4 regions of the Devosia sp. A369 genome follow, and region 3 is predicted to be linked to each of the others. Evidence: predicted binding sites of a transcription regulator. Region 3 holds the regulator's gene; each other region holds the start of a gene.
What was found. The regulator LexA, encoded in region 3, represses DNA repair genes until DNA is damaged. The targets are predictions, from matches to a motif close to TGTTCNNNNTGTGTTCNG.
Positions count from the first base shown of each region.

Region 1: a site for LexA is predicted at 1,403-1,420, ahead of ssb (single-stranded DNA-binding protein). Genes of this name have one in related genera too.
Region 2: a site for LexA is predicted at 1,282-1,299, ahead of ACX3OZ_RS05505 (helicase-related protein). Genes of this name have one in related genera too.
Region 4: a site for LexA is predicted at 1,926-1,943, ahead of recA (recombinase RecA). Genes of this name have one in related genera too.

Region 1 covers NZ_JBTMWV010000006.1:149,263-153,173, forward strand. The annotation lists gene ACX3OZ_RS10310 (diguanylate cyclase domain-containing protein) at 1-597, shown strand, start outside; gene ssb (single-stranded DNA-binding protein) at 720-1,235, opposite strand; gene ACX3OZ_RS10320 (hypothetical protein) at 1,477-1,824, opposite strand; gene uvrA (excinuclease ABC subunit UvrA) at 2,224-3,911, shown strand, end outside.
Region 2 covers NZ_JBTMWV010000003.1:60,216-64,126, reverse strand. The annotation lists gene ACX3OZ_RS05510 (DUF3108 domain-containing protein) at 1-398, shown strand, start outside; gene ACX3OZ_RS05505 (helicase-related protein) at 1,402-3,911, shown strand, end outside.
Region 3 covers NZ_JBTMWV010000001.1:159,025-162,935, forward strand. The annotation lists gene ACX3OZ_RS00750 (molybdopterin molybdotransferase MoeA) at 1-1,107, shown strand, start outside; gene lexA (transcriptional repressor LexA) at 1,195-1,908, shown strand; gene ACX3OZ_RS00760 (NUDIX hydrolase) at 1,955-2,368, shown strand; gene ACX3OZ_RS00765 (cold-shock protein) at 2,629-2,841, shown strand; gene ACX3OZ_RS00770 (IlvD/Edd family dehydratase) at 2,993-3,911, opposite strand, start outside.
Region 4 covers NZ_JBTMWV010000001.1:425,223-429,133, reverse strand. The annotation lists gene ACX3OZ_RS02215 (aldo/keto reductase) at 1-684, opposite strand, end outside; gene araD1 (AraD1 family protein) at 741-1,736, opposite strand; gene recA (recombinase RecA) at 2,026-3,099, shown strand; gene alaS (alanine--tRNA ligase) at 3,273-3,911, shown strand, end outside.

The sequences.
Region 1 (3,911 bases), on a different contig from region 3:
CGCTGGATGCGGCTGACCGGTGCGGTGGATAGCCAGGATGGCGTGGCCAAACGCATTTTCGGCATGAAGCAGGACATCACCGACGAAAAGCTGATGGCCGACCGCACGCGCTATCTGGCCGAATTCGACGTTATGACCGGCCTCGCCAATCGCAGCCTGTTCCAGGCCCGGCTGATCCAGCTCGACGCCGGGTATCACACCGTCGGCACCCTGCTGCTGGTCGACCTCGACGGCTTCAAGCAGGTCAACGACACCTACGGCCATGCCGTGGGCGACGAATGCCTCAAGGAGGCGGCGCTGCGGCTGAGCGAAAGCTGCGTCGGCGCCGATCTGGTGGCGCGGATCGGCGGCGACGAATTTGCCGTGCTGCTCGGCCCCGACATCGCGCCCGACGCGGTCAAAGCGCAGGCCGCGAGCATTGTCGGCACCATGGGCCGCCCGCTCACCCGGTTGGGCCAGACCCTCACGCTCAGCGCCTCGGTCGGCGTCGCGTCATATCGCGGCGGCGCGCCGGAGGACCTGTTCCGCCAGGCCGACACCGCGCTTTATGCGGCCAAGGCCGCCGGTCGCAACACGTTTTGCGTGTTCGCCACCTGACCGATGCTGGTAGGCTGCCTGCCTGCCTGCCTGCCTGACTGACTGGCTGCCGGCCCGCCCCCTCCCACCGTCATTGCCCACATACAAAAAAGGGGAGCCGCTGCCCCCCTTTGCTGCCGTTCCTAGAACGGGATGTCGTCATCCATGCCGCCGGGCTCGAAGGCCGGGGCGTTGGCTTGGGGCCGACGGGCACCGCCGCCACCACCCTGAACGCCGCGGAAACCGCCGCCTTCATTGCCATAGCCACCCTCATTGCCGCGCGGCGCGCCGGCGCCTTCGCCTTCGCCGCGACCATCGAGCAGCGTCAGGTTCGAGTTGAAGCCCTGCAGCACCACTTCGGTGGAATATTTGTCGGCGCCGGACTGGTCCTGCCACTTGCGGGTCTGCAACTGGCCTTCGAGATAGACCTTGCTGCCCTTGCGCAGATAGCTTTCCGCCACGCGCGCCAGCCCTTCCGAGAAGATCACCACGCGGTGCCACTCGGTCTTTTCGCGGCGCTCGCCGGTATTCTTGTCCTTCCAGGACTCCGAAGTGGCAACGCTCAGATTGACCACCTTGCCGCCGCTGGGAAGGTTACGCACTTCGGGATCGGCGCCGAGATTGCCGACCAGAATGACCTTGTTCACGCTGCCTGCCATGGCGAATTCCTTTTTATTCAGTCCCGCCCTGTCGTGGCCTGGGACGCTTACTTACCGGTTGCACAGCCCTGCCGCCTCAACGGCGGTCCAGCAGATGTGCGGCCGCGACTTTACCGCTTCCGACAGCGGAAAGCGCGCGGGAACCGATTGTTTTAAACAACACTGTTCGTTCCCTTTATGTTCCAATTCAAACTGACCTGTCAAGCCGGCCCCTCCCCATCAGGGCGGGACCGGCGACAGATCAGGCTGGCGTCAGCGCCAGCGCACAGGCCTCGGCCAGAACCTTGTTGGGTGCCTCGGCTCCGAGCGGAGTCGCCCAGCCTGACTTTTCGATGATGCCGCGGCGCGAGAAGGCCGATGCCGCGGTGAATTCGGCCAGCACGACGCCAGCCTGCGGATCGGACTTCGAACGCTCCACGCAATACGGCGTCAGCGCCGTCGCCAGATTGCTGGCCGACAACTTCGCTGCTGCCTCCTGGGCGCTACCGCCGGTCACCCAGCCGCCCCAGGTAAAGCCGATGATGGCCAGGGCAACGGCGCCAGTCGCCGCGCCGTACAGCGCGGGTTTCGTCCATGCGGGAATGTTCATGAAAATCCGATCAGTGTCGGGACAGGCCGCAGGATTGTCGGCCAGACTGGAATGGTAGCACAGCGAAACCGGCCTGCGGGAACCGATTGCGGCATTTCTGCGGCAGCACGGCGCTGCTGACACATCCTGTCAGCAGGCTTGGCCGACATCGGGGCGCAACCACTTTGGGGGCCAGCATGTTCTCCCTTGACCGAATCCTGTTCGTTCTGTTTATGTTCTTGTCGCGAATGACGCTTTGGCAAGCTTGGGGGACACGCTAAGGTGAGCGGACCGCCGGACGGCCATGCGCGCGAGCCGCTTGCAGCAGGAGCAGGCCGCGCCTATCTGTCTGGTCTTCCCGACCCCAAGCCTTCTGCCGCCGTGCCGCTATCTCGGCGCACCGAGCCATGGACTGAAATGATGACGCTAAAGCCCAGCCAGAACCGAGAGATCGTCGTCCGCGGCGCCCGCGAGCACAATCTCAAGGGCATCGACCTCCGGCTGCCGCGTGACAGCCTCATCGTGATGACGGGCCTGTCGGGGTCCGGAAAATCCTCCCTGGCATTCGACACCATCTATGCCGAAGGCCAGCGGCGTTATGTCGAGTCGCTGTCGGCCTATGCCCGCCAGTTCCTCGAAATGATGCAGAAGCCCGATGTGGAACATATCGAGGGCCTGTCGCCCGCAATTTCCATCGAGCAGAAGACCACGTCGCGTAACCCGCGCTCTACCGTTGGCACGGTCACCGAGATATACGACTATCTGCGCCTGCTGTTTGCCCGCGTCGGCGTGCCCTATTCGCCGGCCACCGGCCTGCCCATCGAAAGCCAGACCGTCAGCCAGATGGTCGACAAGGTGCTGGAGCTGCCCGAGGGCACCCGCCTGTTCCTGCTCGCGCCGATCGCCCGTGGTCGCAAGGGCGAATACAAGAAGGAACTGGCCGATCTGATGCGCAAGGGCTTCCAGCGCGTCAAGATCGATGGCGAATATCACGAGATCGAGGACGCCCCTGCCCTCGACAAGAAGTTCAAGCACGACATCGAAGTGGTGGTCGACCGCGTCGTCGTCGGCCCCGACATTTCCGGCCGCCTGTCCGAGAGCTTTGAGACGGCGCTGAAGCTGGCCGATGGCATCGCGCTGATCGAATTCGCCGATGAGAAGACCGAGGACGGTACGCTCAAGCAGACCACCTTCTCGGAAAAATTCGCCTGCCCGGTGTCCGGCTTCACCATTGCCGAAATCGAGCCGCGTCTGTTTTCGTTCAACAATCCCTTCGGCGCCTGCCCGGCCTGCGATGGCCTCGGCACGGAACAGAAGATCGATCCCGACCAGATCGTGCCGGACCCGACCCTGTCGATCAAGGACGGCGCCATCCTGCCCTGGTCCAAGACCAGTGCGCCCTATTATCTGCAGACCCTGCAGGCCGTGGTGAAGATGTATGGCGCCTCGACCGGCACCGCCTGGAACGAGCTGCCCTTCGAGGTCCAGCATGCCGTGCTCTATGGCACCGGCAAGGACAAGGTCGATTTCGTCTATGATGACGGGTTGCGCCAATACAAGACCACCAAGGCCTTCGAAGGCGTCATCGGCAACCTTGAGCGTCGCTACAAGGAAACCGAAAGCGCCGGTATGCGCGAAGAAATCGAAAAATACATGTCGGCCAAGCCCTGCTTTGCCTGCGGCGGCTATCGGCTGAAGCCGGAGACGCTGGCAGTCAAAATCAACGGCCTGCATATCGGCCAGGTCACCGAGAAATCCATTCGCAATGCCGTCGAGTGGTTCGCTGCGCTGCCCGAGGCCTTCACCCCCAATCAGCAGTTGATCGGCGAGCGTATCCTCAAGGAAATCCGCGAGCGGCTGAATTTCCTCATCGATGTCGGCCTCGATTATCTGACCATGGCGCGCAATTCGGGCACGCTGTCGGGCGGCGAAAGCCAGCGCATCCGGCTGGCCAGCCAGATCGGCTCAGGCCTCACCGGCGTGCTCTATGTGCTCGACGAGCCCTCCATCGGCTTGCATCAGCGCGACAACGCCCGCCTGCTCGAAACCCTGCAGCGGCTGCGCGACATCGGCAATACCGTCATCGTCGTCGAGCATGACGAAGACGC
Region 2 (3,911 bases), on a different contig from region 3:
GGGTGCCGCTGGAACGCCGCCACCTGACCGGGGTGGCCGATTTCCTGTCTTCCTTCGTGCTCAAGGGCAAGGCGCTCGACAAGAGCCTGTGCCAGCGCCAGGCCAAGATTTTCACCGGCGTCGAGCGCTTCAATATCGCCATGAGCTATGCCGGCGAGGACAAGGCCACGTCGCCCCGCACCGGCTATCAGGGGCCGGTGGTGCTGTGCACGGTGTCGTATCAGCCGGTGTCGGGCCATTTCACCAGCTCGGACATCACCACCTATCTGGCCAATAGCGACCGCATCATCATCTGGTACGCCCCGTTGGGCGAGACCGGCTATTTCATCCCATATCGCGTGCTGCTCGGCACCAATATGGGCGATCTGTCGATGGTGCTGACCAGCCTGACCCAATAGGTCCCGTCCCGCTTCGGGACGGTCAACGGCTTTATTACCAATTTTGCCCCGCCATAGTGGCTGCGGCCGTGGCCATAGAGGTTAACGGCCGCCGGCCGGGCGCGGATTTTCGCGCAATGTTCTGCTCACAAACGGGCAGAATCGGCCGAAATTAACCCTTTTCTAACCAAGGTGAACCGGTTTGCGCCGTGCCGGCGCCGGCGCGACGTCATTTCGACCCCTCTTGTGTCCCAGCCCGCTCCCGCCACCACATCTGGCCGTGAACAAACCCGCATTTTGCCTGTTCGCCCGATTCTGTCCCTGTTCGTTCCCGGTTTGGTTCGATGGTGAACGGAGCGGCGGATGGGCGGGCGATTGTGTCCAGATATGGGAATGGTGATGACCCCCGATCTCGCAGTCGACACCCTCCCCCTTGCGGGGAGGGATCAAGGGTGGGGGTGAGTCACGGGCACGGCGCTTGCGGCGAGATACCCCCACCCGGCTCGATCACGGACTTAGCGAAGGGCTAAGTCCTATCTCGCTGTCCCTCCCCGCAAGGGGGAGGGTGGGCCGACTGCGCGTGCGGTAGAATTGCCCCCGCCTGTCCCACTCCGGCACGGTCAATTGCCTGTTTCCTCAATTTGCGTCGCGCCGCCCCATAGCCGCCGCACCCCGCGTCATAAATCTGCCAAAAATCTTTGCCAGACAAGGATTTACCGCGCGTTTACTTTTGCCCGTTTCCGGCCGAAATTAACCTGCCGGTAACCAAGCTGAACGGATTTTTGGCTGTTTCCCGGTCGCAGCCCCGATTTCGCCATCCTCTGGTGTCCGAAGCCGCTGCCGCTACCACTGCTAGCCGTGAACGAAACCAGATTCTGTGAGTCGCGCCGATTCGGTGCCGTTTCGTTCCCTGCTTGTTCCTGCCGTTAACCGGCGTGGCAAAAGGGTCGCAAAGCCTGTCCTTTCTTGGGACAAACGCCGGACCATCTCGCAACCGCCATCGTGACCGCCTACATTGTCGGCAATGACTTTCGCGCCCCCTCAGTCGGTCAAGGCGATTCTTGGCCCCACCAATACCGGCAAGACCTATTTTGCCATCGAGCGCATGCTGGCCCATCCCACCGGGATGATCGGCCTGCCGCTGCGTTTGCTGGCGCGCGAGGTGTATCAGCGCTGCGTCGAGCGGGTGGGCGAGGGCGCGGTGGCGCTGGTGACCGGCGAGGAGCGCATCGTGCCGGCGCGGCCGCGCTTCTGGGTCTGCACCGTCGAAGCCATGCCGATGGATATCCGCGTCGATTGCGTCGCCATCGACGAAATCCAGACCGCCACCGATTTCGACCGCGGCCATGTGTTTACCGACCGCATCCTGCATGCGCGCGGCAGCAGCGAAACCCTGCTGCTCGGCGCCGCCACCATGGAGCCGGTGATCCGCCGGCTATTGCCGCATTGCGAAATCATCGACCGGCCCCGGTTTTCCCACCTGACCTATGCCGGGTCGAAGAAAATCTCGCGCCAGCCCGAACGCAGTGCCATCGTCGCCTTCTCGGCGCGGCAGGTCTATGCCATCGCCGAATTGATCCGGCGCGAGCGCGGCGGCGCCGCCGTGGTGATGGGGGCGCTCAGCCCGCGCACCCGCAATGCCCAGGTGGAACTGTATCAGAATGGCGATGTGGATTTTCTGGTCGCCACCGATGCCATCGGCATGGGGCTGAACCTCGATATCCACCATGTCGCCTTTGCCGATGACAGCAAATTCGATGGCCATACCAGCCGTCCGCTGACCCCGGCCGAGCTGGGCCAGATCGCCGGCCGTGCCGGTCGCCATGCCCGCAATGGCACCTTTGGCGTCACCGGCGGCACCGAGGGATTCGATGAAGAAATGGTCGTGGCGCTCGAAACCCACGACTTCGCTCCGGTAAAAGTGCTGCAATGGCGCAACAATCAGCTGGATTTCAGCTCCATCGATGCGTTGCGCTATAGCCTCGAAGCCACCCCCGACCACCGCAGTCTGACCAGGGTGCCGATTGCCAAGGATCAGCATGCCCTCGAGTTCGTTGCCCGCAATGAGGCGGGTAAGCTGGCCCGGGGCCTCGATGGGGCGCGCCTGCTGTGGGAGTGCTGCCAAATCCCTGATTATCAAGGGATTTCGCCGGCCAATCATGGAGAAATCGTCACCCGAATTTACTCGGATTTAGTCAAGCGCGGCAAGGTTGACGCGGACTGGATTGCCGAGCAGGTGCGCTTTTGCGACAATGCGAGCGGCGATATTGACACTTTAAGCAACCGGATCAAGCAGATCCGCACATGGACCTTCGTCGCGAACCGCAAAAACTGGCTTGCAGACCCCGCACATTGGCGCGAAAAGACCCGGGATATTGAAGATCGGCTGAGTGACGCGCTGCATGAGCGTTTAACCCAGCGGTTCGTCGACCGGCGCACCAGCGTGCTGCTTCGTCACCTGAAAGACAAACGTATGGCATCTCCCGAGATCAATGAGCGTGGCGAAGTGCGGCTGGAAGGCCATCTCATCGGCACGCTTGAAGGCTTCCGCTTCACCATCGCCCGAAATGACGGCGATGCCGACATCAAGGGGCTGCGCGCGGCGGCCGACCATGTGGTGGCCCCCGAGATCGCCAATCGGGCCGACCGGCTGGCCGGCGCGCCCAATGAAGAATTCGTGCTGGCCACTGATGGTCGCCTGCGCTGGAAGGGCGACATCGTCGCCGAGCTGATCGAGGGCGATGCGCTGTATCGTCCGCGCATCCTGCTGCTGGCCGATGAGGGCCTCACCGGCACCGATCTTGAGCGCGTGCAGGATCGCCTCAGCCTCTGGCTGCGCCACCACATCAATACCGTGCTCGAAGGCGTCATGGCGCTGGAAGCCCCGACCGACCTCGAAGGTCCGGCGCGCGGCATCGCCTATCAGCTGTTTGAGCATCTCGGCCTGATCCCCCGCAGCCAGGTGGCTGAAGAGGTCAAGACGCTCGATCAGGACGTGCGCGGCAAGCTGCGCAAGCTCGGCGTCAAGTTCGGCGCCTATCACATCTATCTGCCGCTCTCGCTCAAGCCCGCCCCACGCGAGCTGGCGGTGATACTGTTCGCGCTCCAGAATGGCGGCGTGCGCCAGGCCGGCGTCACCGACATTCCGCATATCGTGCTGAGCGGCCGCACCAGCTTCGTGGTCGATCCCGAAGTCGATACCCGCCTCTATGAAGTCGCTGGCTTCAAGGTGGCCGGCAAGCGTGCCGTGCGCGTCGATATTCTCGAACGCCTCGCCGATATCATCCGCCCGCTGATCGCGCTCGATCCGACCCGCCATCAGGGCGAGTTGCCGGCTGGCGCCGCCGAAGGCAATGGCTTCCGAGTCACCGTGGAAATGACCTCGCTGCTGGGTTGCTCGGGCGAAGATTTCGCCTCGATCCTCAATTCGCTGGGTTATCGCGTCAAGCGCACCCCCAAGGTGGCGGCGCCGGCTGTTGCTGAAGTTGCCGCCGAGGCAAGCGCGCCGGTTGATGCCGAGGCGACCGCTTCGAC
Region 3 (3,911 bases):
CGCGTCCTGCTTGAGCCACTGCTCGCCACTCACGACCAGCTCCCCTTCAACGCCAGCGCCATGGACGGCTACGCCATGCGCGCCGCCGATGTGGTCGACGGCCACGCCCTGACCATTGTCGGCACCTCGCAAGCCGGTGCCGGCTTCTCCGGCACAATTGAGCCCGGCCAGGCCGTCCGCATCTTCACCGGCGCCCCGGTGCCCCCCGGCGCCGATACCGTCATCATGCAGGAAGAGGCCGTCGCAGCGGACGGCGTCGTCCGTTTCACCGCCCCGGCCCGGCTCGGTCACAGCATTCGCCCCCGCGGCAACGACTTTGCCACCGGCCAGCAATTGCTCGATCCGGGCATGCGCCTCGCCCCGATGCACCTCGCCGTCGCCGCCGCCGCCAATGCCGCAACTTTGGGCGTCGCCAAACGGCCGAACATTGCCCTGCTCGCCACCGGCGACGAATTGGTGCTGCCCGGCAACCCACTCGGAGCCGACCAGATTGTTGCATCAAACAGCTTTGGTCTGGCTCCTTTGTTCGCTCCCTACGCCCAATCTGTTACCGACCACGGCATCGCGCAAGATAACCGCAAGAAACTTGCCAGCATGCTGGCAGAAATCTTCGACAATCCGCCAGATATCTTGGTGACTACTGGCGGCGCCAGCGTCGGCGATCATGACATCGTGCAGGCGGTTTTGCTCGATCTCGGCGTGAAGCTGGACTTCTGGCGCATCAACATGCGCCCCGGTAAGCCCTTGATGTTTGGGACAAAAGGCAAGACGCTGATCTTCGGCCTGCCCGGAAATCCGGTCTCCGCCATGGTCACCGCCATGGTCTTCATCCGCCCTGCCCTCCGCGCCTGGCTCGGCCACCCCGAACCCACCCCCTGGCACCTTCCGCTGGCTGGTCCGACCCCACCCAATACTGCCCGCCGCCACTTCATGCGCGCGCAGCTATTGCACACAGCTAACGGCTTGCAATTGCTGCCTATTTCGCAAACCGACAGCGGCCATACCTCGTCGCTGGCGCGCGCCGATATGCTGATTATCCAGCCCGAAAACGACCCCGGCCAACCCGCCGGCACGCTAGTCGAAGCCCTCCCCGTGGACGGCTTCTGACAGTAAAAGCCCAAGGGATATTGCAGAACATAACTGGAACACGTATGGTCGTTCCGTCTATGTTCCGATTCTGCTCCCGAGGGGTCCATGCTCACGCGCAAACAACACGAGCTGCTGATGTTCATCCACGAGCGGATGAAGGAAAGCGGTATTCCACCATCCTTTGATGAGATGAAGGATGCGCTCGACCTGGCATCCAAATCGGGCATCCACCGGCTGATCACCGCACTCGAGGAACGTGGCTTCATCCGCCGCCTGCCCAACCGGGCCCGGGCATTGGAGGTGGTCAAGCTCCCCGATTCGATGAACCCATCGCTTGGCGGCCGCAAGACCCGCTTCGAGCCCTCGGTCATCGAAGGCAATCTGGGCAAGGTGGCGTCGCCCCCCTCGCGCATGTCGGCCGCTGATGACTATGCAAGGCCGATCGCCATCCCGGTCATGGGCCGCATCGCCGCCGGCACGCCGATCGAGGCGATCCAGACCCATTCCCACACCATCATGGTGCCGCCCGAAATGCTGGGCAGCGGCGAGCATTACGCGCTCGAAGTGCGCGGCGACTCGATGATCGATGCCGGCATTTTCGATGGCGATACCGTGCTCATCAAGAAGCAGGATGTCGCCAGCACCGGCGAGATCATCGTTGCTCTGGTAGATGATGAGGAAGCAACCCTTAAACGCCTGCGCCGCAAGGGGAATACAATCGCGCTGGAAGCGGCCAATCCCGCCTATGAAACCCGCATTTTCCCGCCTGACCGGGTCAAGGTGCAGGGTCGTCTGGTTGGACTTTTGCGCAAATACTGAGCCGACGGCTTTGACCTTTGGCCGGCATGACGGGCATAAATCTCGCATGCCGGCTCCCATCGAAAAGCTTTGCCCTGTGCTGCTCCGCCCCACGTCTGACGGGCCGGAGCTGCTGGTGTTTCGGCATCCGCTCGCCGGCGTACAACTGGTCAAGGGCACGCTTGAGGCTGATGAGACTATCGCCACCGGAGCGCTCCGCGAACTGGCCGAGGAGTCCGGCCTCACCCAAGCCATTGTGACGTCCGACCTGGGCAGCAGCCTTGCTATCGCTCCCGATCAACTCTGGCATTTTGTGCGCGTTGAGGCCGGACCGCTGGAATCACGCTGGCTTTTTGACACCGCGGATGATGGCGGCCACCGCTTTGCTTTTTTCTGGTGGCCGCTGGCGGCCGAGCCGGGTCCCGACTGGCACCCGATCTTCGTCCGGGCGCTGGCCCATATCAGGGCGGCGTTGGCGTAGCCCACTGCCGGTGTGGCGGGGATGAACAGCAAGCAGGCAGGCGGTTTGCTTGGGCTGCTGCATTGTTCTTGCAACCACTATTCGCGAGACCTTGCAATCGGCGCCATTTCGTGCCACATAGTGGGCATACGTTTTCAGCCTAAGTCGGCTGCCTAATGCCGGCGTGCCGGACCGTGGCTTCCTTCTCTACCATGCGAACGTTATTTTCCTTTGGCGTGTTGCCATTGGATAACCGCTCGTAAGAGCACAAGGAAACTATCATGTCCGTCATCACCGGCACCGTCAAATTCTTCAACACCACCAAGGGCTTCGGCTTCATTTCGCCTGAAAATGGCGGCAAGGATGCCTTCGTCCACATCTCCGCTGTTCAGCGTTCGGGCCTGCAGGGCCTGTATGAGAACGACAAGGTGACCTACGAGCTCGAGACCGGCCGTGACGGCAAGGAATCGGCAACGAACCTGACCCTGCTCTAGTTAGCAAGGCGAGCGCGCTTCGGCGCTGCTCGGTCAAGGGCCACCGCGTGAAAGCGCGGTGGCCCTTTTCTTTTGCGGGTTCTATCCCGCGCTGACCGGCAAAACAAAAGGCCCGCATCGAAATGCGGGCCTTTGCTATTTTGCCGTGCGCTTAGTGGTTGTCGCGCGGCACGCCTTCGGTCTGGGCGATGCGCTGATACTTCTCGGCTGGCTTGAGAATGGCGCCATCGCCCAGCTGGCTGACGATACCGCGCTGGATTTCCTGCCACGGCGTCTGGTGCTTGGGGTATTTGTAACCGCCCGCCGCTTCCAGTTCGGCCCGGCGCGTGGCGATGTCCTCATCCGAGATCAGGATATTGGCCTGGCCCTTGTTGAGGTCGATGCGCACCTTGTCGCCGGTCCGCAGGATAGCCAGATTGCCGCCGGCCGCTGCTTCGGGTGAAGCGTTGAGGATCGAGGGCGAACCCGAGGTGCCGGACTGGCGACCATCGCCAATGCAGGCCAGGGCATGAATGCCCTTCTTGATCAGATAGTTGGGCGGCCGCATGTTCACCACTTCGGCCGCACCGGGATAGCCGATGGGCCCTGCGCCACGCATGAACAGCAGGGTGTTTTCGTCGATTTCCAGCGCCGGATCGTCGATGCGGTGGTGATAGTCCTCGGGACCATCAAACACCACCGCCTTGCCTTCGAACATGCCGGGATGCGCCGGATTGTTGAGGTAGCGCTCCTTGAACTCGGAGGAGATGACGCTGGTCTTCATGATGGCGTTGTCGAACAGATTGCCGCGCAGCACCAGGAACCCGGCCTCCGCCTTGAGCGGATTGCCGAAATGCCGGATGACCTTGTCGTCCTGAATCACCGTGCTGGCGCAGTTTTCGCCGATGGTCTTGCCGTTGACGGTGGGCGCGTTCTCGCGGATCAGGCCCTGCGTCATCAGCTCGTTGACCACGGCGGGCACGCCGCCGGCATGGTAGAAATCCTCGCCGAGATATTCGCCGGCCGGCTGCAAATTCACCAGCAGCGGCACCTTGTGGCCCTGCTCCTGCCAATCATCGATATCCAGCGGT
Region 4 (3,911 bases), 270 kb from region 3:
GCCGCGTTGCAGGCAGGTGCTCATGAACGGCTCGAGCGAGGTCTGCTCCAGCAGCGTATAGCGACCGGCGAGCAGGAACACGTCCCAGTCGCCCAGCGCAAAGGCGTCCATCAGTACTTGCCATTCATTGACGCCCAGCCCGATGGCCTTGATCAGGCCACTGTCGCGCAATTCGCGCAGTGCCCGATAACCGCCATTGGCCAGTTGTGCCCAATGCGGCTTGTTGCCCTCGACGCCATGGGTGGCTTCGCCAATGTCATGCACATAGAGAATGTCGATGGCGTCGACGCCGAGCCGCTGCAGGCTGTCCTCGAAGGAGCGCATCACCCCGTCATAGGAATAGTCATAGACCTCCCGGAACGGCAGCGGATCGATCCATTCGTCGCGCGACCAGGCTGTGCCATGCACGGGCCGCAGCAAGCGGCCGACCTTGCTGGACAGCACCGCGCCAGCGCGTCTTTCGCGCAGCACGTCGCCAAATAAATGCTCGGAGCGGCCAAAGCCGTAATGGGGGGAGGTATCGAAATGATTTATCCCCGCATCCAGCGCGTGCGCTATCGTTGCACGGGCCTGATCGGCAGGAACGGAGGTATAGTTTCCGGCGAGCGACGCGCCGCCCAGCCCTAGCGTGGTCACCTCCAGATCGGTCTGACCGATCCGGCGTTTCTCGAAACAGCGCGCCATATTATCCCTCCGCCAAGCGGAGGGATAACTGACATGTTAGTGGCGTGGCAGCAAGATCAATAGATGTTGCCGACGATTACCGGATGCTCGGTTTCCACCCGCACCGCATTGCGCAGCGGCGCGCCGAACTGGGGCTCTTCGATCTCGAAGATGTCGTTGGGCTGGGTACTGATGCCGTCGGCAAAGCTCAGCGTGGCAGTGCCGAACATGTGGACGTGAATATCGCCCGGATTGCGGAACAGCTCATATTTGAAGTGGTGATATTCCAGATTGGCGATGGTGTGGCTCATATTATCCTCACCCGACAGGAACGGCTTTTCCCACAGCAGCTTGCCGTCACGCCAGATGCGCGACTTGCCTTCGATATGCGCCGGCAGATCGCCGACCCGCAATTCCGGCCCAAAGGCGCAGGCGCGCAGCTTGGAATGGGCCAGGAACAGGTAGTTGATCCGCTCGGTCACGTGATCGGAAAACTCATTGGCCAGGGCAAAGCCCAGCCGGCGCGGCTGGCCGTTCTGGTCGATGAGATAGATGCCGGCGATTTCCGGCTCCTCGCCGGCGTCGAGGGCAAAGCCGGGCGAGGGAATCGGATGGCCCGGATTGACCACCGAATAGCCATTGCCCTTGTAGAACCACTCCGGCTGTACGCCCTTGAGGCCGTTGGCCGGCTTGCCGCCTTCGACGCCCATGCGGAACATCTTCATCGAGTCGGTGAGGGTCTCTTCGGCTTTGGCGCCGCTGGACTGGTGCATGGCGTCGCGCGTGGCGGCCGAGCCGAGATGGGTGAGGCCGGTGCCGGTCAGATAGAGATGGGCTGGATCGGGATGGTCGACCGGCGCCAGCATGCGGCCTTCGGCCAGGATGGCGGTGCGGTCCACGGTCTCGCCAAGCCCCTGTTCGGCGACCAGCGCCCCCAGCCCGATATTGCGGGCGAGGGCTGCGCTGGCCAGCGCGTAGACACTGGTGGCGCCAGTAACGACGCGGGCCACCCCGTCCTGCACCGCGCCCACGGCGCGTTCGCCGTTTGGATCAAAAAACTGGATCAAATTCATGGCGCGGCTCCTTCGCTAGGCCCTTATGGCGCGATCGCTGGCATAAAGCGCAACATGGAACGGTCAGGCAAGTCAAAAATCATACTTATTGTGCGCGGGCCTGACGGGGCGGTCCGGCATAGACTGTCGCCAGGGCCGGGCGATTCTGTGGCCAGATGCCGATGTTCTCATTTTGTCCCTTGACAGCACAAGAACAAGATGAGAACAAATAGCGTACATTCAATGCATGACCACCTGCGGTGCCCGCGCGTTGCGCAGCCTCCAAGAGCGTGGAATAAGGAGAGAATAGATGGCGAACGCGTCGCTTCGTGTAGTTGAAGGTGGATCGATGGATAAGGACAAGGCACTTGCTGCGGCGCTCAGCCAGATTGAGCGCAATTTCGGCAAGGGCTCAATCATGCGCCTGGGTGAGGCGTCGGCGATCGAAGTGGAGGCAATCTCCACTGGCTCGCTCGGTCTCGACATCGCCCTGGGCATTGGCGGCCTGCCCAAGGGGCGAGTCGTGGAAATCTTCGGGCCGGAAAGCTCGGGCAAGACCACGCTGGCGCTGCATGTCATCGCCGAAGCCCAGAAATCCGGCGGCATCTGCGCCTTTGTCGACGCCGAACATGCGCTCGATCCGATTTATGCCCGCAAGCTCGGCGTCAGCGTCGATGATCTGCTGATCTCCCAGCCCGATACCGGCGAGCAGGCGCTCGAAATCACCGATACGCTGGTGCGCTCCGGTGCCATCGACGTGCTGGTGATCGATTCGGTCGCTGCGCTCACCCCGCGCGCCGAACTCGAAGGCGAAATGGGCGACTCGCTGCCGGGCCTGCAGGCTCGCCTGATGAGCCAGGCCATGCGCAAGCTGACCTCGTCGATCTCCAAGTCGAAATGCCTGGTCATCTTCATCAACCAGATCCGCATGAAGATCGGCGTGATGTATGGTTCGCCCGAAACCACGACCGGCGGCAACGCGCTCAAGTTCTACGCTTCGGTACGCCTTGATATCCGCCGTATCGGCGCCCTCAAGGACCGCGAGGAAATCGTCGGCAACCAGACCCGTGTCAAAGTGGTCAAGAACAAACTGGCCCCGCCATTCCGTCAGGTCGAGTTCGACATCATGTATGGCGAAGGCATTTCCAAGACCGGCGAATTGCTCGATCTGGGCGTCAAGGCGGGCATTATTGAAAAGTCCGGCGCCTGGTTCTCCTGGGACAGCCAGCGTCTGGGACAGGGCCGCGAGAATGCGCGCCAGTTCCTCAAGGATAATCCGGAAGCAGCGGCCACCATTGAGCGTGGCGTGCGCGAAAGCTCGGGTCTGCTGGGCGAAGTGCTGCTGGTATCCGGTGGTGACGACGCGGCGGATGACGGCGAATAAGACGACCTTCCCATGCAGGGATTTTTCGAGGCATCGCGCAAGCGGTGCCTCTTTTTGTTGCCGGCAAGCCCTAATAGGGCAGCAATGCTGGACATTCCTGTTGGCCGCACGATAGAAAGCTGCCGACCTTTTCTGCGGCGCCATCGCGCCAACTCCCGAGTGAAAGTCTCCAGATGACCAGCGTAAACGCCCTCCGTTCGAGCTTTGTCGACTACTTTGCCCGCAATGGTCACGAGGCCGTGGCGTCGAGTCCGCTGGTGCCGCGTAACGATCCGACGCTGATGTTCACCAATTCGGGCATGGTGCAGTTCAAGAACACCTTTACCGGCGTCGAGAAGCGCCCCTATTCGCGGGCCACCACGGCGCAGAAATGCGTCCGCGCCGGCGGCAAACACAATGATCTCGACAATGTCGGCTTCACCGCGCGGCACCACACCTTTTTCGAGATGCTCGGCAATTTCTCCTTTGGCGATTATTTCAAGGATCGGGCCATCGAACTGGCCTGGGACCTGCTGACCAAGGATTGGGGCCTGCCCAAGGACAAGCTTATGGTCACCGTCTACGAGGACGATGACGAGGCGATGGAGCTGTGGAAGAAGATTGCCGGCCTGTCCGAGGATCGCATTGTGCGGCTCGGCGCCAAGTCAAATTTCTGGCAGATGGGCGATACCGGCCCCTGCGGTCCGTGCTCGGAAATCTTCTACGACCATGGCGACAAGGTCTGGGGCGGCCCGCCGGGCTCGCCCGAGGAAGACGGCGACCGCTGGATCGAGATCTGGAACCTGGTGTTCATGCAGTATGAGCAGCAGGGT